4 regions of the Streptomyces sp. CNS606 genome follow, and region 2 is predicted to be linked to each of the others. Evidence: riboswitches for the same ligand, from Rfam matches in the RefSeq annotation. Region 2 holds a riboswitch; each other region holds the start of a gene.

Region 1 (4,811 bases), on a different contig from region 2:
ATGTGGTGAGTTTCGTCGGGCCCTGCTTCGGGGACCGCGCCGACCAGGGGGCGTGGACCCGTCCGGCCGGGGCCGAGAACGTGCTGCTCGTGTCGCTCGGTTCGGCGTACACCCGGCAGCCGGAGTTCTACCGGCAGTGCCTGGCCGCCTTCGGCGGCCTCCCCGGCTGGCACGTGGTGCTGCAGATCGGCCGCTACGTCGACCCGTCCGAGCTGGGCGAGATCCCGGCGAACGTCGAAGTGCACTCCTGGGTACCGCAGTTGGCGATTCTGGGGCAGGCGGACGCGTTCGTCACGCACGCCGGGATGGGCGGCAGCAGCGAAGGGCTCTTCACGGGCGTGCCGATGATCGCGGTGCCGCAGGGCGCGGAGCAGTTCCAGAACGCTGACCGCCTCGTCGAACTGGGCGTGGCCCGCCGCCTCGACACCGCAGACGCGGACGCCGCGTCGCTGCGCGCGGCGCTGACCGCCCTCACCTCCGATCCCGAGGTGGCCCGACGGTCCGCCCGGCTGCGCGAGGACGCCCGCGCGGAGGGCGGCACCACACGGGCCGCCGACCTCCTGGAAGCCCTGCTGAACCAGCGCTAGAAAAGGGTCCGACGGCCCTGGCGTCGGGGGGTGGTCCGCCAGGACCGCCGGAGTCTCGATGGCCGCCCGGCCCCGGTTCCCGGTTGCCGCCGCCTCGCCCCTCCTTGTCGCCGAGTACTGCGGTGGGGGGAGGAGGTGTCACAGGCCTCGACGGGCACGAGGCGGCGGCACCGTCCCTGCATCAGGGACGTGGGAAGGGAATCGTGGAGCGGAAGGTGTCAGACGTTCAGTCCCTTCCCACGCAGCCAGGACAGCGGGTCGACGGGCGAACCGCCGCCCGGCCGGACCTCCAGGTGGAGGTGCGGTCCGGTGGAGTTGCCGGTGGAGCCGACGTTGCCGATGACGTCCTTGGTGTTGACCTCGGACCCGGCGGAGACGTTCATCGAGGACAGGTGGCAGTACCAGACCTCGGTGCCGTCGTCGAGTTCGAGTACGACGCGGTAGCCGTACGAGCCGGCCCAGCCGGCCTCCTTCACGGTGCCGCTGTGCACAGCCATCACCGGGGTGCCGGTCTGCGCGGCGAAGTCCTGGCCGGTGTGGTCGTTCTCCCACATGCTGCCGCCGGCGCCGTAGCCGGAGCTGAGCGTGTACGAGGAGAGGGGCACGCTGTAACTGCGGGCGAGTTCGGCGAGCCGTGCGGCCTCCGCCTTGCGGCGAGCCTCCTCGGCGGCTTCGCGCTTGCGCTCGGCCTCCGCCTTGCGCTCGGCCTCCGCCTTCTTCGCGGCGGCCTCGGCGGCCTCCGCGCGCGCGGTGTCGACGGCGTCCTCGCGGACGGTGGCGTCGGCGGCCGACTGCTGCTGGGCGGCCTGCGCCAGGATGCGGGCCCGCAGGGACTCCCCGGCGTCCCCCTCCGGAGCAGCGGTCTCGGTGCTGAACCCGGCCTGGGTGAGCGGCGCTTGAGCGGCGACCGTCGTGGTGTCCGCCGAGCCGTCGACGCCGGGGACCAGGTCACTTATCTCGCTGGGCAGTTCGTCCGCCACCGAGCCGGCGAGGGAGGACATGTCGGCCATCGTGACGGAGGCCGGCTTGTCCTTGGCCGTGGCCATTCCGCCCGCGCCGACGGCCGCGATCATGCCGACCCCGAGCACCGCACCGCTGCGGGCCACCCCGCCGCGCTGCTTCGCCACGCGGTGCCGGCCGCGCACCGGGCGCACCGATTCGGCGGTCGGGTTCCACCCGTCGTACGCCCCGTCCTGCTCCGGCCCGTAGACGGTCGGCACGGTGTAGGCGCCGGTGGCGTCGAAGGACTCCTCGAACTGGGGGAACTCGGTGGTGAGGTCGGTGTCGCCGAGGTATCCGCTTCTGTAGAGGTCGCGGGCCTCGGGGGCATGCCTGGTGGACGCCACTGGGGGCGCTCTCCTTTCCTTCCTTCTCGCCTACCGGGTTAGCTGACGGGTTCGGAGCAGGAAGGTCTCCTACAGCGGTCCTTGGGCGGGACCGCCGATTCACCCCTGAAAGGTGGTTCCCCGGCTCCCTCGGTGTGCCGGCGCGAGCGGTGAGACTCGCGTGACCCACGTGCGGGATTAGGCGACGGCGCACGGTGCCGCCTGGAGTGACGGCAGTGACGACCGCGCTGCGTTATCGAACGTTAATAGACCCGCAGCCGGGAAACCAAGCCGGGTCGCTGATTTTGCCTACGCTTTGGCAGGGACTTCCCGCCCACCGAGGAGCAATACGGACGCACCAACACGCCCCGTCAGCACGCCGGTTCCGTGGGTGATCACGAGTGGATCACGACGACCGGCACCGAATCTCCACCAACGGACCGTCAGCTCCTCCACCCCAACCTCCGTGACCGAACCGGCCTTCCGACCCGGAACCGACCCCGATCTCCTCCCCCTCAAGAGCACGGGGGTGGGCCGCGGCCGCGACGGACGTGAGGGGGCGTGGGCGGAGGGAGGGTCGATGCGCCCGGAAACACTTGCCCGTGATGTGTGGGCCGCGCAATACGAGTCGTGCCCACCGTTCGCCGAGAACGCGGCCCGTACATCATGGGTTTCCGGGTCGTCGGCCCGGACCGCAGCCCACGCCCCCGACCCGCACCCACACACACCAGCCACCGCCCCACGGCACCGAACCGCCCCGGATGCGTCAGAGAATCGCCACGCGCTCCCACGCGGGCTGACTCTCCTCCGCCTCCCCCGGATCGGCGGCCGCCGCCTCGGTCTCGCCGGCCACACCCTTCGCCGGTCGCGCCTCCGCTGCACGGCCGCCCGCGTCGTCGCCCCCGTCGCCGTAGCCGGAGACGCCCACGTAGGGCGCGACGCTCCGGTAGGGGGCGGCGGAGGTGCCGTACCCCTCCGTACCGGTGGCGTGCCGCTCCGCGGAGGAGCCGTACCGCTCAACCGAAGTGCCGTACAGGTCACCGCCGTTGCCGCCGTACAGGTCGCCCCCGTTGCCGCCGTACACCCCGCCGCCGTACGCGGCAGGACCGGGCGCCACCGGCGAAGGGGCCCCGTAGGACGGCCGCCCCTCCTCCGTGCGCCACCACCGCGCGCCGGTCTCCACTGGCTCGCTGCGGCCGTGACGGCCTCCCTGTCCCGGCACGGCGCGGCCTGCCAGGGACCACTCGCGTACGAGCGTCTCGTAGATGGGCGTGGGCGCGGAGGCATCCGCCGGGGGCGGAAGAGCCGGACGGGGAACCGTTTCTCCCGACCAGGGCACCGGCGACCACTGCGTGAGCATCACAGCCATGCCAGAGACAACGAGGCCCACCGGCCCGAAGTCACCCGCCCGGATCAGCCGTGTCACCCACAAGGGGGTACAGGCCCGGAGTTCACCCGTACACCCCCCTGGCCGCGCCCGCCGGGTCCCGCCGCCCGGGCACCGTTCCGTGCACCGTCCGCCGCATGGAGCAACGTCCGCGGGCACCACCGCCCACCTGCGCCGACGACGGGGCGCACCGTCCGGAGCGCGGAACCGGGGGGATGCGACTTGGCTCGGATGCGGACGCGTGGCGTCCCGGGAGTACGCCGGCGCAGCCGCGCGCCGCGCACCCCGCCATCGTCGGAGGTTCGTTCATGCGTGCGTTTTCCACGCCGCGCCGGCCGAGAGTCGCTCGGCGGCTCTCCGGCGCGGCGCTGTCCGTGGCCGTCGTCGGCATAACCGCAACGACCGTCACGACCGCCTTCGCCGCCGGCGACGACGGCGCCATCAGGGTCGACCCGGGCACGGCACGCCCGGGGGGCACGGTCACGTTGTCGACGGACGCCTGCGGGCCCGGCGGCAGCGCCGGGGTGGACGCCAGCGCACTGGGCGCCGGAATCCTCGGGCTGGAGCCGAAGGACGCGGAGGCCCGGACGGCGAAGGGCGAGCTGCGCGTCACGCGCGACACCAAGCCGGGCCGGTACGCGCTCGGCGGCTCCTGCACGGACGGGAGGGAACTCGCCGGCACGGTCGTGGTCGGTCCCGCGAAGCACGCGGCCGGGGACGCGGAGCACCCTGCCGGTGAGCGGCAGCCCGCGACGGGCAGTGCCGAGGCGAAGGCCGGCGACGAGTGGCCGGAGGGCGAGGACTGGAAGGAGTGGTCCGACGAGGGCGCTCCGGAGGACGGCGCTCCGAAGGATTCCGGTGCCGGGGACTCCTGGCCCGAGGGTGAGGGCTGGAAGGAGTGGCCGGGGGACGGCGGCGACCCGTTCGGCAAGAACGGCGACCACCGCGGCAAGGGGGACCACCACGGGGACGACTGGGGCAAGCACGGCAGGGACGGCAAGGACGGCCACGACGACCGGCAGGACTGGCGACACGACCGGCACGGGAAGATGCCGCACGGCCGCGTCCACACCGGCGTCGGCGGCGCCGGAGCGGGCGTGGACTCCGCCATGCTGACCGGCGGCTCGCTCGCCCTGGTGGCCGCAGCCGGCGGTGCGCTCTACCTGCGCCGGCGCCACCGCAGGCTGGACGGCTGACCCGGGCAGCCCTACAGCAGGCCGTTCCGGCGTACGGGTGCGGCCGTCGCCCCCGGCGACGCCCGCACCCGTAGCGCCGTCGACGCCCGTACCCGCACCCGCACGCGAGGAGGTCCGATGGCGGGTCCGACGGCGGCATCACGCCCGCGTCGCCGCGGTCGCGGCGTGGAGACGTGCGTCTCGACGCTCGTCGCCGCCTCCGCCTGTGCCGCCGTCTGGCTCTTCGAGCACGGCACCGGCGGGCAGGCCCCGCCGCAGCCGCCCGCCGAGGCGGGATTCGCCCGCGACGCCCCTCGCCCCCTCCCCGGACCCGAGA
Region 2 (4,811 bases):
CGCTGCGGACGGTGAAGTCCTGTGTCGGGCAGACCTGGTGCCGCTACGGCGTGCAGGACAGCGTGCGGATGGCCATCGACCTGGAGCTGCGCTACCGGGGGCTGCGCGCGCCGCACAAGCTGAAGTCGGCCGTCTCGGGCTGCGCGCGGGAGTGCGCGGAGGCGAGGGGCAAGGACTTCGGCGTGATCGCGACCGCGGAGGGCTGGAACCTGTACGTCGGCGGCAACGGCGGCGCGACCCCGCGGCACGCCGACCTGCTGGCGCAGGACCTGGACGACGCCGGGCTGATCCGGCTGATCGACCGGTTCCTGATGTTCTACATCCCCACCGCCGACCGGCTGGAACGCACCTCGACCTGGCTGGAGCGCATCGAGGGCGGCCTGGACCACGTGCGGGAGGTCGTGGTGGAGGACTCGCTCGGCCTCTGCGACGAACTGGAGGCACTGATGGCCGCGCACGTCGCCGGCTACCGCGACGAGTGGGCCGAGACGCTGAACGACCCCGAGCGGCTGCGGCGCTTCGTGTCGTTCGTCAACGCGCCCGGCGCGCCGGACCCGTCGGTCCGGTTCGTCGCGGAGCGCGAGCAGGTGAAACCGGACCTGACGCTGCTGTCCGGTCCCGACATCCCCGTCCGCACCCTCGAAGGGACTCCGGCATGACCACGACCCTCGCTCCCGAGCACCGCACGCACGCCCTCGCCACGGCCCCCGGCTCGGCCCCCGCTCCGGCACGCGCCGCGGAGCGGCTGGAGGTGGCGGCGGGCGGCGCGTGGCATCCGGTGTGCGGGCCCGGCGACCTGGTGCCCGGGCGCGGCGTGGCGGCGCTGCTGCCGGACGGCACGCAGGTCGCACTGTTCACCGACCGCGCGGGGAAGGCGTACGCGATCGGCAACCGGGACCCGTTCACCGGCGCCTACGTCCTCTCCCGGGGTCTGACCGGTTCGGACGCGGGGCGGCCGTTCGTGGCGTCGCCGCTGCTGAAGCAGCGCTTCGACCTGGCCACGGGCCGCTGCCTGGACGACGCGGACGCGTCGGTTCCGGTCCACCCGGTGCGCACGTCGCCCGCACCCGCCACGGCCTCCGCGGCGGCCCCCGCCGCCTGACGCCACGCCCGGCGCCGCCCTCGCCGTGGCCCACCGGCCGCTCTACCCTGGGCGGGTACGAAACAGCAGGTCGGCGCGGACGCACCGGGCCGGCACGCCGACGGCGGCGCGCAGCGGCACGCCGACGGCGGCAGGGCGACACGGCGAGGAGCGCGGCAGGCGATGGGCTGGACGGCACGCAGGATTCCCGACCAGAACGGCCGCACCGCGGTCGTGACCGGCGCGAACAGCGGTCTGGGCTATGTGACGGCCCGCGAACTGGCCCGGCGCGGCGCGCGCGTCGTGCTGGGCTGCCGGAACCGGTCGCGCGGCGAACGGGCGCTGGAGCGGCTGCTCGCGGAGGTCCCGGAGGCGGACGCGGAGCTGCGCCGGCTGGATCTGGCCGACCTGGGCAGCATCCGCGAGTTCGCGGCCGGAATGCCGGACAAGCCGCTGCACCTGCTGGTCAACAACGCGGGGCTGATGGCGATCCCGCACTCGCTGACCGCCGACGGCTTCGAGATGCAGTTCGGGGTCAACCACCTCGGGCACTTCGCGCTCACCGGTCTGCTCACGGAACGGCTTCTGGCGGCCGGCGACGCACGGGTCGTGAACGTCTCCAGCCTCGTGCACGTCGTCTCGGGCATCGATCCGGCGGACCTGAACAGCGAGCGCGGCTACCGGCGCTGGACGGCGTACGGGCGCTCGAAGACGGCGAACCTGCTCTTCACGCTGGAGCTGGCGCGCCGCACCCGGGAGCACGGCATGGTCGTGGCGGCCGCGCACCCCGGATACGCGTCGACCGAGCTGCAGACCAAGGGGCCCCGGCTGAGGGGCGACCGGACCGGCGAGCGGCTGATGCGGGCCGCGAACTCACTCGTCGGTTCGTCGGCCGAGCTGGGCGCGGCGGCCACGCTCTACGCCGCCACCTCCGCGGAGGTGGGCCCCGGAGCCTTCGTGGGGCCGCGGCTGCTGGGGCTGCGCGGCGCGCCGGGCGCAGCCTGGCGGGCGCCCTGGGCGCGGGACCCGGCGATGGCCCGGAGGCTGTGGGAGGCGTCCGAGGAGCTGACGGGCGTGCGCTACGAGGCCCTGGAATGACACACCACCATACATCGGGACACAACGGACCGGGCGAGAGGCCGACGGTGCGGGTGCTCGTCGTGGACGACGACTTCATGGTCGCCCGGCTGCACCGCGCGATGGTCGAGCAGACCCCCGGATTCGCCGTCGCCGGGGAGGCCCGGACCGGCGCCGAGGCGCTGACGGCGGTGCGCGCACTGCGCCCGGACCTGGTGCTGCTGGACATCTACCTGCCGGACATGTCGGGACTGGACGTCCTGCGCGCGCTGCGGGGCGGCCCCGGCGAGGAGACGGACACCGCGCCCGCCGCACCCGGGGTGGACGTCCTGGTGGTCACCGCCGCACGCGACGTGGAGACCGTGCGCGGAGCCCAGCTCGGCGGGGCCGTGCACTACATCGTCAAGCCGTTCGAGAGCAGGACCCTGCGGGAGCGGCTGCTCGCCTACGGGCAGCGGCGGCGCGAGCTGGCGGCACTCGCGGCGGCGGGCGAGGCCGGGCAGGCGGAGGTCGACCGGGTCTTCGGCTCCCCCGCCGGGGACGCGCGAGCCGCCGCGCCGCCGCGCGAGCGACCGGCCCTCCCCAAAGGGCTGACCGCGCAGACCGCGGCGCTCGTGCGGCGGGCACTGAAGGAGGCGCCGGGGGACCTCTCGGCGGCCGAGTGCGCGGAGCTGAGCGGACTCTCCCGGGTGAGCGCGCGGCGCTATCTGGAGCACTTCGCGGCCGGCGGCGAGGCCGAGGTGTCCCTGCGGTACGGCACCACGGGTCGCCCGGAGCGCCGGTACCGCCTCCCCGGCACCACGCCGCCCCGGACCGGACGGGACTGAGACCCGCACGAGATCGACGTATTACCGCAGAGAAGACCGTTACGTCCGATTTGGCGTTTCGGGACGGATATTGGCGCTCTGTTCCTCGCGGCGTGACGCGAATAACAGCACGGCCTCGGCGGGGCGCGCGGCGCGCCGGGGCGAAATTCGGGGCTCCCTCAACTTCCCGTCCATAGCGTCGAGTTGAGCACTCGGCACACGAAGATCGCGACAACTCAGCGAAAACGGACAGCAGCACACAGTCGTGTCGGAGTGGCGTGAAGCCCGCGTGAAGACCGTCCGTAAACCCGACTTTCTTGCCGCAATCCGAACCCCTGTGTTTTGGTTCCCTCCGCCGCCGCGCTCGTGCGGCGGCCCTGAGCCGGGACGCCGAGTCCTGCCGCCCGGACCAGGAGCCACCCGTGACCCACGAACGGCAGGAGTGGGGGACCCAAGGTAAGTGCCGCGCCGGTACGTCACGCACCGGACGGCTTGGGGTGAAGTCGCAGCGAGTGCCGCTCATGCGCTCGCACAGGCGACCGGGCAACTCCAGCCCGAACCCGACAGCTCACCTCGCAGGCGTAGGAGAGGACCACAGCCATGTCTGCACGCGGACGTCATCGTCGCTCCAAGACGCAGCGTTTCACCCGCCGCGCCACCGCTCTCGCCCTGACCGCGGGCGGCGCCGGCATCGCCCTTCCGCTCGTGACCGCCGGCGGCGCCCAGGCCGCCTCCGTGGACACCTGGGACAAGGTCGCCCAGTGCGAGTCCACCGGCAACTGGAGCATCAACACCGGTAACGGCTTCTACGGCGGCCTGCAGTTCACCCAGTCCAGCTGGGAGGCCGCCGGCGGCACCGAGTTCGCGGCCCGCGCCGACCTCGCCACCAAGGACCAGCAGATAGCCGCCGCCGAGAAGCTGCTCGCCCTCCAGGGCCCGGGCGCCTGGCCCAACTGCGGCCCGCAGGCCGGCCTGCAGCAGAACAGCGGCGACCCGCAGATCGACCCGAACGGCGGTGGCGAGGACGCCGCCGCCTCGAAGGCCGAGACCGCCGAGGCCCCGAAGCAGGCCGCCCCGAAGGCCGACACCGGTGCCCAGGACACGAAGGCCCCGAAGGACGCCAAGACCGAGAGCTACACCGTGGTCAGCGGCGACACCCTGTTCAAGATCGCCAACGCGCACGACGTGGACGGCGGCTGGAACACCGTCTACGACGGCAACCGCGAGGTCATCGGCGGCAACCCGGACCTGATCTACCCGGGCCAGGAGCTCAGCCTGAACGGCTCCGCCGCCGGCGCCACGCAGAGCGAGGCGCCGAAGAAGGACACCGCCGAGAAGCCCGAGAAGACCGAGAAGAAGGCTCCGGCGCCGAAGCAGGACTCCGGCAGCTCCGCCGCCGCGGAGTCCGCGGACACCTCCGAGGCCGAGAGCGCCGCCAGCGGCTTCTCCGCCCCGGTCGAGGCCGCCACGAGCACCCCGTACCACCAGACCGGCGCCAGCTGGTCCAGCGGCTACCACACCGGTGTGGACTTCGCCGCCTCCACCGGCACCACGGTGAAGTCCGTCGCCAACGGCACGGTCGTCTCCGCGGGCTGGGCCGGTTCGTACGGCAACCAGGTCGTCATCCAGCACGAGGACGGCCGGTACAGCCAGTACGGCCACCTGTCCTCGCTGTCCGTCTCGGCGGGCGAGAGCGTCAGCGCCGGCCAACAGATCGGGGCCGTCGGCTCCACCGGCAACAGCACCGGCCCGCACCTGCACTTCGAGGTGCGCACCGGTCCGGACTACGGCTCGGACATCGACCCGGTCCAGTACCTGCGGGCCAACGGCGTCTCCCTCTGAGACAC
Region 3 (4,811 bases), on a different contig from region 2:
GCGATGGCGTACATCATCCTCCTCAACCCCGTGATCCTGTCCGTTCCGGACGCCACGGGTGCCCGGCTCGACCCCGCCCAGCTCACCACCGCCACCGCGTTCGCCGCCGCGGCGACGACGCTGGCGATGGGCATCCTCGGCAACGTCCCCCTCGCGCTGGCCGCGGGACTCAGCGTCTCCGCCGTCGTGGCCTTCCAGGTCGCGCCGGAGATGACGTGGGGGAACGCGTTCGCCATGTGCGTCATCTACGGCGCCGTGATCATCCTGCTGGTCGTCACCGGCCTGCGGGAGCTGATCATGAATGCGATCCCGCTGGCGATGAAGCACGCCATCACCATGGGCATCGGCCTGTTCGTGGCGCTGATCGGCCTGGTCCAGGCCGGGTTCGTGACCAGCATGGGCGGTCCCGGCGGTGTCGCCGGTGCGAAGCCGATCCAGCTCGGCGTCCAGGACCAGCTCACCGGCTGGCCGGTGCTGTGCTTCGCGGTGACGCTGCTGCTGATCTTCCTGCTCCACGTGCGGCGGGTGCCCGGCGCGATCCTCATCGGCATCGTCGGCGGCACCCTGTTCGCCGCGCTGGTGCACGCCGTGGCCGGCCTGTCCGTGCAGGACTGGGGCGGGCTGAACGCCCCGGAGCTGACCGGGTCGATCGTCAGCGCACCGGACTTCGGCCTGTTCGGCCAGGTCTCCTTCACCGGCATGGCCGACGTCGGCGCGATCACCGTCGGCGTGATCGTCTTCACCCTCGTGCTGGCCGGGTTCTTCGACGCCATGGGCACGATCATCGGCATCGGCCAGCAGGCCGACCTCGCCGACCGGGACGGCAAGATGCCCGGGCTCAGCAAGGCCCTGGCGATCGACGGCGCCGGCGGCATCGTCGGCGGCGTCGCGGGCGCCTCCGGGCAGACGGTGTTCGTGGAGTCGACGGCGGGCGTCGGCGACGGCGCGCGCACCGGGTTCGCCAGTGTCGTCACCGGCCTGGCCTTCACCCTGTGCCTGTTCTTCACGCCGCTCGCCCAGGTGATCCCGACGCAGGTGGCCGCCGCCGCGCTGGTCGTCATCGGCTCGATGATGATGACGAACGCCAAGCACATCGACTGGAACGACCCGGCGACGTCCGTCCCGGTGTTCCTCACCACCGTCCTGATGCCGTTCACCTACTCCATCACCGCCGGTATCGCCGCGGGCGTCATCTCCTACGTGCTGATCCGCGCTGTGCAGGGCCGGTGGCGGGAGCCGGGATGGCTGATGTGGGTACTGGCACTGGTCTTCTTCGTCTACTTCTCGCTCGGGCCCATCGAGGCCTGGCTCGGAGTGAAGTAGCCGGAGCGGACGCACAGCCCCACCGCACCGCACCGACCCTGGAGGTTCCCCCGTGCTGGACATCGCCGCCGAACTGCACCAGTGGTGCGAGGAGGGCCGCGACTTCGCCGTGGCCACGGTGGTGGCCGTCAGCGGCAGCGCACCCCGGCAGCCCGGCGCGGCGCTCGCCGTGGACGCCGGGGGCACCGCGGTCGGCAGCGTGTCCGGCGGCTGCGTCGAGGGCGCGGTCTACGAACTGTGCGCCGAGGCGCTCCGGGACGGCCGGCCCGTCACGGAGCGCTTCGGCTACAGCGACGACGACGCCTTCGCCGTGGGTCTGACCTGCGGCGGCGTCATCGACGTGCTGGTCGTGCCGGTGCGGGCGGACGCGCCGTGGCGGGAGACGTACGCGGCGGCCGCCGCCACGGCGGCGCGCGGCGGCTCCGCGGCCCTCGCCCGCGTGGTGGCCGGTCCGCCGGAGCTCCTGGGGCGGGCGCTTCTCGTCCGCCCGGACGTCGACGGCGGTGACGGTCACGGCGACGGCGCGTCCGGTGCCGCGGGAACCCTCGGCGGGCACCCCGGCCTGGACCGTACGGCCGCCGCCGAGGCGCGCGCCCTGCTGGACGCCGGGCGCACCGCCAGCGTCGGCATCGGGGCGGAGGGGAGCCGCTGCGGCGCACCTCTCACCCTGCTGGTGGAGTCGAGCGTGCCGGCGCCGCGCATGCTGGTGTTCGGCGCGATCGACTTCGCTGCGGCGCTGGTCCGGGCGGGGAGGTTCCTCGGCTACCGCGTCACGGTCTGCGACGCCCGTCCGGTGTTCGCCACGGCGGCGCGCTTCCCGGACGCGGACGAGGTGGTCGTCGACTGGCCGCACGACTACCTGGACGCCACCGAGGTCGACGCCCGCACGGTGGTGTGCGTCCTCACCCATGACGCCAAGTTCGACATCCCGCTGCTGGAGCGTGCCCTGCGGCTGCCGGTCGCCTACGTGGGCGCGATGGGCTCGCGCCGCACCCACGAGGACCGTCTCGCCCGGCTGCGCGCGGCCGGCCTCACCGAACTCGAACTCGCCCGGCTGCGCTCGCCCATCGGCCTGGACCTGGGCGCGCGCACACCCGAGGAGACGGCGGTGTCCATCGCCGCGGAGATCGTCGCCGGCCGCCGCGGCGGCTCCGGACTGCCGCTGACCGGGGCCCACACCCCGATCCACCACGACGGTCCCGGGGCCCGCGGCGGGCCCCGGCCGATCGGCTCCGTCGCCTGAGCCGGCGGCGCAGCCCGGCTGCTGCGTCACCCGACTCCGGCGACGGCTCCCGACCACCGCGGCGCGCAGCCCCCGGGCACGACGAAAGCCGCCTCCCACCTGCACGCCGGTGGGAGGCGGCCGTCGAGTGGCCCTCGAACGTCAGGCTCAGTAGGGGCCGTTGACGTTGTCGATGCTGCCGTAGCGGTCGGCCGCGTAGTTGCAGGCGGCGACGATGTTGGCGACCGGGTCGTACTGGTCGTAGGCCGTGCCCTCGACGTGGTAGGCGTCGAAGGTGGGCTTGATGACCTGGAGCAGACCGATGGACGGCGTGCCGTTCTGGGCGTTGATGTCCCAGTTGTTGATGGCGCTCGGGTCACCGCCGGACTCACGGATGATGTTGCGGTGGATGCCGTCGTAGGAGCCCGGGATGCCCTCCTGCTCCATGACGGCCAGCGCCTCGCGGATCCAGCCGTCCAGGTTGTCCGGGTAGGTGGCCTGGTCGGCCGACTCGCCGGAGGTCTCGGTGGAGGACTGCTGGGCCTCGCCGCCCTTCTGGGCCGCCGCGGCCTCGAGGGTCAGTTCCTGGCCGGGGTGGATCAGGTCCGGGTTCCCGCCGACCGTCTCCTTGTTGGCCTCGTAGACGGTCTGCCAGCCGCCCTTCACGTCGTGCGCGTTGGCGATCTTGAAGAGGGTGTCGCCGGAGGCGACGGTGTAGCTCTCGGCGGCGGCGGTCTGCTCCGCCTTGGCGCCGGTCTTCACGGTCTTCACGTTGGCGGCGGCCGGCGCGGAGGCGGGGGCGGCCTGGGCGGTGCCCGCTGCGGCGATCGGCGCGGCGACGGCGCCGCCGGCGGCGAGCGCGACGGAAAGGCGGGAGACCTTGCGGGAATTGAGCAGATGACGCGGGCGGCGGTGACGGCCACGGGACATGGTGGTGAATCCTCTCCTACGCCTGCGAGGTGAGCTGTCGGATTCGGGCGAGAAGAGTTGCCCGGCCATGTCCCGTCGCGTGGGGGCGCGATGAGGCATGGCTTCACCCCAAGCCGGCCGTCGTGCGGCGCGGCGCTTACCTGGTTCCCCCGCTCCTGCCGTTGCTGACTACTGCGCTTTTCCCTGATGCCGGTCGGCAGGATTCGGCGTCCCGGCGCGGGAACCTCCGCCATGACGTGCGGAAGCGAGCACATAGGACCACAGTCGATTCGGCGGAGACAAGCTGCGGGAAAAGGTGACCTTCGCGTCTGTGATCTTTACCGGCCGGTGTTCCTCGACGCTATGCGATGAAGCATTTTCCGAGCGTGAGAGCGGTGAATCTCCGGGATTTCCTAATCGTCAGGCACCGCAGGCGATTTGGCCGCGGGACGCATCCTGGGCCGTCCCGGTTCCCAAGATCGGCCATGGCGCGATGTGAGTCCCGCCACAAGGGACTTGGGGCGTTCCTTATGTCCACCTATTTCCAGCTCTCCCGCCGTGGAGTGGTGTTGGCGGTGCGAGGGAAGCGTGGAGAGGGTGCATGTCGGACTTGCGTGTTTTGCCTGGCACCTCCGCCTACGGTGACGCCCGCGCGACGCCCTTCCGCCCGTGCGTCCCGTCCTCGCGGGCGACCTGTACCGGACGAGGGGCGCCGTGGCCGTGGCCGTGGGCGCGGGCAGGGGTACCGCTCGCTCCGGGGAAACCGCGTGTTACCGGGCGCGGTGGGCGCCGGGCCGCGATAATGGGCCCGTGACCGGGCCGTGATCCGGTCGAGAGCGGTGCCCGAAGTTCTTCCGGGATTTCTTCCCCCGCGACGTCGAGACCCGCCGCACCGCTCCGACGTCTCCGGTGAGAGGCACCCGCAGGGGAGCCGCCGACGAAGGAGTCAGACCATGAAGTACATGCTGATGCTGATGTCAGCCCAGAAGTACTACGACGCCATGAGCGGAAACCCCTCCCCGGGAGCCCCCGCCTGGTCGGAGTCCGAGCTCAAGGTCATGTTCCAGCACATGGAGAAGCTCAACCAGGACCTCGTCGCGTCCGGTGAATGGGTCGACGCCCAGGGACTGGCGGAGCCGTCCCAGACCCGTCTGGTCACCGCCGACAAGGACGGCCGTCCCGTGGTCTCCGACGGGCCCTTCGGGGAGACCAAGGAGGTACTCGCGGGCTACTGGATCGTGGACGTGGAGACCCCGGAGCGCGCCTACGAGATCGCCGCCCGCGCCTACTCCTGCCCCGTCCCGGAGGGCTCCGACCCGGAGCCGGCGGTCGTCGTCCGCCCCGTCCCGGACGGGCC
Region 4 (4,811 bases), on a different contig from region 2:
ACAGAGGATGTCCACGCCGTGGGGCGGGCACAACGCCACCCGGGAGGCTGCTGACTTCTGTCGCGTGTGGCATGACATCGGTCACCGTCCCGTCCGTTCCGGTCGCCTCCCGGCCGGGGGTCGCCGCAAGCTGACGTCACCGCAGCGGCGCACCGGCGGCGTCCGGAGTCATCCGGGCGTGCGTCGCGGCGGGGCGCCGGACGTGGAGGACCGAGGAGAGGGGCTGAGGCGATGGCGTGGTCAGAGCCAGCCGCGGCTGTTCGCTATCCGGGCGGCGTCGAACCTGTTGCGCCCCTCCAGCTTCTTGATGGCGCTGGAGGTGACGTTGCGGACCGTGCCGGGTGACAGATAGAGCTCCGCGGCGATCTCCTTGATCGGTGCTCCGCCGGCCGTCAGTCTCAGCACTTCTCTCTCCCGGTCGTTCAACTGGCGGCTGTTGCGGGAGGGAGGACGGAGCAGGGACGGGTCGATCGTCGGACAACCCGCCACGATGCCCCGGATGGCATGCACCAGATGAGTTAAACGGGCGTGGTGCGGAATGACGCTGAAGACACCGGCCATGGCGCGGTCCAGGACCGCTCTGCTGGGCTCGGCCGCGATGACGGCGATGCCGCAGTCGGGTGCGGCGGCGCGCAGTTCGTCGGCGAGGTGGAGCTCGTCGCGACCCGTGGTGGTCGCGCCGAGGACGGCGACGGTGGGACGTACGCGCAGCACCGCCGGGACGATCTGCCGGCTGTCGTTGACGGTCTCCACGACGTCGAAGTCCCGTACCTGCTTGAGGGTTTCGGCCAGGGTCTCCGAGATCAGGCGACGTTCGTCGGCCACTAGGATGCGAATTGTCACTGCTTGAACTCCCCGCGTGGACCCGGTGAGCCCGTGGTTTCCAGGCACGCCGAAGTCCCAGCTTGAATGTGAACATACACTGGCCCGTACCGCGAAAACGCCCCGGAGGGTGCCACCCCTCCAACCCCAGTGTCGGCACAAATTCAAACGAACAGCAGAATCCTCTCGGACGCTCTGCCGTGCTCCACCCCTGTCGGTTCACCCCCGTTCGGCGTTGCTCCAGGGTGGATGCCCAAGGCGGTCGACCGCACCGCCTGCGTTCCGTAGAGTTACAGACCGACTTGAGACCGGTCAATGGTCCTTCACAAAGAGAAGGCGCCCAGGATGTCGGTCTACCTCCCGCTATGCCGGGAAGGCCGATGTCGATTTGAGCTGGACCTGAGCTTCTCGGGTGTGCTAGTCACGCGTAGCCGACACGTGAGCATCAGCTGTAACACCCACGACTCCGGCCCGGCGCTTCCACGGTCACACTCCGTCTCTTCACAAGGTGAACGTCCGGCCCCTTCGTCCCGGCGAACCGCTCCCCGCAGGCGATCGGCCGGCTCGACGCCACGTCAGGAGAAGCCCTGCGGCGGCGCGTTCGGCCTCCCTCCAGAGGAGTGACGCTCGCGGGGCGGCATGCACGTCCGACACACCGTCACCACCTGCGGAATCACCGGTTCGGCGCAACACCGGAACACCCGGACGCCCTGTATGTCGGTTTTTGAACACGCCGGTGCGATGTGCTTACCGTCGCATCGCTCGTCGCCTGACGGGCACCGCGGTCGTCACGCCGAATCCTGCCGGCGGCCGGGGACACTTCGTCGCGTGAGCGCCGTAGGCAGGAGCGGGGGACCCAGGTAGGCCGCCGCACCCGAAGGAGGGAGCGGCTCGGGGCGTATCCGCCCGCGTCAGCGGACGGACGGGCACTCTCCGGCCCGAGCCCGACAGCTCACCTCGCAGGCGTCGGTGAGGAGACGAACATGCTGTTCACTGGCAAGTACCGGGCACACCTGTCCAGCACCCGCGCACGCGTCGCGGCCCTGGTGAGCACGGCGGGAGCCGCGGTCGCGCTTCCGCTGATGTCGGCGTCGAACGCCAGAGCCGCTTCCGTCGACACCTGGGAACAGGTCGCCGCATGCGAGTCCAGCGGAAACTGGCGCATCAACACCGGCAACGGCTACTACGGCGGGCTGCAGTTCTCCCAGTCCAGCTGGGAGGCCGCAGGCGGCACGCAGTACGCCCCGCGTGCGGACCTGGCCAGCAAGCAGGAGCAGATCGCCGTGGCCGAGAAGCTGCTGGAGATGCAGGGCCCGGGTGCCTGGCCGGTCTGCGGCAGCGAAGGCGGGCTGACCGCAGGGGCTCCCCCTGCTCAGGTGGCCCCCGACACCGGCGTGCCGGAGCAGCAGGCGCCGGAGCCTGCGCCTGCGGCACCGTCGGCTCCCCAGCAGCAGTCCCAGCCCGTGCAACCGGTGCAGCCGACCGGGTCGGACTACACCGTCCGCTCGGGTGACACCCTCGGCGCCATCGCCGTCGCGTACGGCACCACCTGGCAGCAGATCTACCAGGACAACCGCTCGGTCGTCGGCGACGACCCCGATTTCATCCTTCCCGGTCAGCAGCTCGTGATCCGCTGACCCGCCGTCAGGCCGCACGCACGACCCTTCCGGCTCCGCGGTCCGCGCCCGCCCGGCTCCCCCTCCGGCGCAGGCGCGGACCGCTCCCCCGTCTCCTCCCCCCGTCTCCTCCCCCGAGGCAAGAACCGGGCAACCTGGCCCGGCAGTCACCCTCCCCCCGACCGGGCGTGCCGGGGATCTCCCCGGCACGGCCCGCCCTCGGGCCGCAGGTGACTCCGGCGTGGCGGCGCCGATACCCCCACCCCCGTGGGAGGTATCGGCGACCATGCCCGTCACCTGCACAGACAGCCGGTGTCCGATCCCCTCCCGCGGGCGGGCCCGATCGGACCGGCGAGGGAAACCCGACGCTTGACGCGCCGAGGACTCCTGCGCCGCACCCCCGTGCCGGCTGCCTTGCGGGCCTCATCGTGACACGCAGCGCAGGACTCGCACATTGCCAGAACCCGGCAAAGTTCACGGCGCGTTGACGTCCGACTCCAGCGAGCACGCCCCCCGTTCCGCCCCGGCGGGGCGCTCAGTGGTCCTCCTACATCCACGACGACGGAGCGCCTCCCCTCCGCGCGCGGCCGTACGTTGCCCCGATGGCACGTGAAATCCCGCTGCTGTTCGCGCGGAGCATCGTCGACCGCGAGGGAGCCTCCGGCAGAAGATGGCTGGCGGACCTGCCGGGCCTCGTGGAGGCCCTGCTGGACCAGTGGGACTGCGTACCGGACGGCGAGGCGGCGCACGGCGGCATCGGGGTGGTCCTCCCGGTGTCCGGACCCGCCGGGCGGCGCTGCGTGCTGAAGGTGTCGTTCCCCCACCCCGACCGCGTCCACGAGCCGGACGCGTTCGCGGTATGGGCCGGGCGTGGAGCCGTCCTGCTGCACGAACGCGACGACGACCGGTGCGCGATGCTCCTCGAGCGCGCCCGCCCCTCGACGCTGGCCGACGTCGCGGACGGCGACGAGGTGATGGAGGTCGCCGGACGGCTCAGCCGCCGGCTCCGCCCGGCCTGCCGAGGCTGCGGGACCGGGCCGACGCCTGGGAGGAGCAGCTGCTCAAGGACGCCGCGGAACTGGAGCCGCGGCTACCGGGTCACCTGGTGGACGCCGCCCTGGCGACCGTCCGCGAGCTCGGCCGGGACCAGCCGGACACGCTGTTCCACGGCGACCTGCACGAGCGCAACATCCTGCGCGCCGACCGGGAGCCGTGGCTGGCCATCGACCCCGAGGGCTGGGCGGGGGACCCCGCGTTCGACGCCGGGACGCTGCTCAAGTCCCGCGCCCTGACGTTCCTGACGGCCGGCGAGGTGCCGAAGACCGCCCTGCTCAGGGCGCTGAACGTGTTCGCGGACGCCGCGGGACTCGACCGTGAACGGGCCCGTCGCTGGGCCCAGCTGCACGCCGTCCAGGACGCGTTCCACGGGCGCCGCCACGGCATGCGCACGGGCACCGGCCCGTCCGGACTGGACCGGCTCACCGCGCTCGGCGACCACGTGGCCCAGGCTCTGGCGCAGCGGTAGGGACCCCGGCTCCCGGGCCTTCCCCGGCCCCGGCCCCGGCTTTTCGGGGAAGGCGGCCTCGTCACAGCCCGTCGGCGGGCCAGTTCAGCAGGCGCGCACCCATCGCGGCGGTCTCCAGGGTGTAGCGGTGCAGGGCGTCGCCGGGGTCGTACCCCGTGAGGCTGCGGATGCGCTCCAGCCGGTACGACAGGGTGCGCACGCTGACGCCCAGCCGGCGCGCGGCCTCGGCGTTCACGTAACCGGCGGCGGCGCACTCGGACAGGGTCTCGAGCAGGGGCTCGGCACCGCCGCGCGCCTCCGTCAGCGGGCCGAGCACGGTGCGGACCAGGTCGGCCATCGCCTCCCGGTCGCGCAGCAGCACCGGAAAGACCAGGAGTTCCGACGCGTGCAGCCGCACGCCGTCCAGACCCAGGCGGTCCGCGAGGTCGAGGGCGTTCAGCGCCTCCTCGTAGGAGCGGACCACCCCGCTCGCGCCGCTGTGCTGCCGCCCGAACGCGACCCGCCGGGCCGGGGCGTAGGCGGGCCCGCCCGCCTGCGCGTGCGCGGCGAACGCCTCCAGCACGGTGGCCTCGGTGCTGGGCGCGATGCACACCAGCCGGCCGTCCTTGGTGGACAGCAGCACGTCCCGCTCGCCGAACCGGCCCAGCAGCTCGCGCTCGATCCAGCGCACCTTGGGGTGCACGTCGTCGTACTTCTCCGGCCCGCACGCCACCGCCACCGCGTGCGCGCCCGCCAGCCGCAGCCCGAAGCGCTGCGCGCGTTCCGCGAGGCGGCCCAGGTCGCTGCGCCCGTACAGCAGGTCGTCGATGAACTCGCGGCGCTCGCCCTCCTCCTGCCGCATGGCGAAA

The links. A riboswitch is a leader RNA that binds a small molecule or an ion and turns the genes downstream of it on or off. The one in region 2 is predicted to bind cyclic di-AMP.
Region 1: linked by a shared signal. The riboswitch ahead of K304_RS0117515 (M23 family metallopeptidase) and the one ahead of K304_RS0111140 (peptidoglycan DD-metalloendopeptidase family protein) in region 2 are both predicted to bind cyclic di-AMP.
Region 3: linked by a shared signal. The riboswitch ahead of K304_RS0117995 (LysM peptidoglycan-binding domain-containing protein) and the one ahead of K304_RS0111140 (peptidoglycan DD-metalloendopeptidase family protein) in region 2 are both predicted to bind cyclic di-AMP.
Region 4: linked by a shared signal. The riboswitch ahead of K304_RS0109685 (LysM peptidoglycan-binding domain-containing protein) and the one ahead of K304_RS0111140 (peptidoglycan DD-metalloendopeptidase family protein) in region 2 are both predicted to bind cyclic di-AMP.

What each region holds. Positions count from the first base shown of each region.
Region 1 is NZ_AUFD01000024.1:60,270-65,080, forward strand. Features, by position in the region: gene K304_RS0117510 (macrolide family glycosyltransferase) at 1-587, shown strand, start outside; gene K304_RS0117515 (M23 family metallopeptidase) at 806-1,933, opposite strand; cyclic di-AMP (ydaO/yuaA leader) riboswitch at 1,946-2,086, opposite strand; gene K304_RS0117520 (hypothetical protein) at 2,679-3,029, opposite strand; gene K304_RS31745 (hypothetical protein) at 3,608-4,495, shown strand; gene K304_RS0117530 (class F sortase) at 4,613-4,811, shown strand, end outside.
Region 2 is NZ_AUFD01000013.1:142,816-147,626, reverse strand. Features, by position in the region: gene nirB (nitrite reductase large subunit NirB) at 1-659, shown strand, start outside; gene nirD (nitrite reductase small subunit NirD) at 656-1,102, shown strand; gene K304_RS0111150 (oxidoreductase) at 1,265-2,179, shown strand; gene K304_RS0111145 (response regulator) at 2,176-2,985, shown strand; cyclic di-AMP (ydaO/yuaA leader) riboswitch at 3,373-3,559, shown strand; gene K304_RS0111140 (peptidoglycan DD-metalloendopeptidase family protein) at 3,565-4,806, shown strand.
Region 3 is NZ_AUFD01000026.1:41,744-46,554, forward strand. Features, by position in the region: gene K304_RS0117985 (NCS2 family permease) at 1-1,323, shown strand, start outside; gene K304_RS0117990 (XdhC/CoxI family protein) at 1,376-2,566, shown strand; gene K304_RS0117995 (LysM peptidoglycan-binding domain-containing protein) at 2,714-3,475, opposite strand; cyclic di-AMP (ydaO/yuaA leader) riboswitch at 3,480-3,661, opposite strand; gene K304_RS0118000 (YciI family protein) at 4,408-4,811, shown strand, end outside.
Region 4 is NZ_AUFD01000011.1:207,588-212,398, reverse strand. Features, by position in the region: gene K304_RS0109690 (response regulator transcription factor) at 241-843, opposite strand; cyclic di-AMP (ydaO/yuaA leader) riboswitch at 1,646-1,803, shown strand; gene K304_RS0109685 (LysM peptidoglycan-binding domain-containing protein) at 1,806-2,459, shown strand; partial or broken gene K304_RS28190 (aminoglycoside phosphotransferase family protein) at 3,041-3,963, shown strand; gene K304_RS0109675 (PucR family transcriptional regulator) at 4,025-4,811, opposite strand, start outside.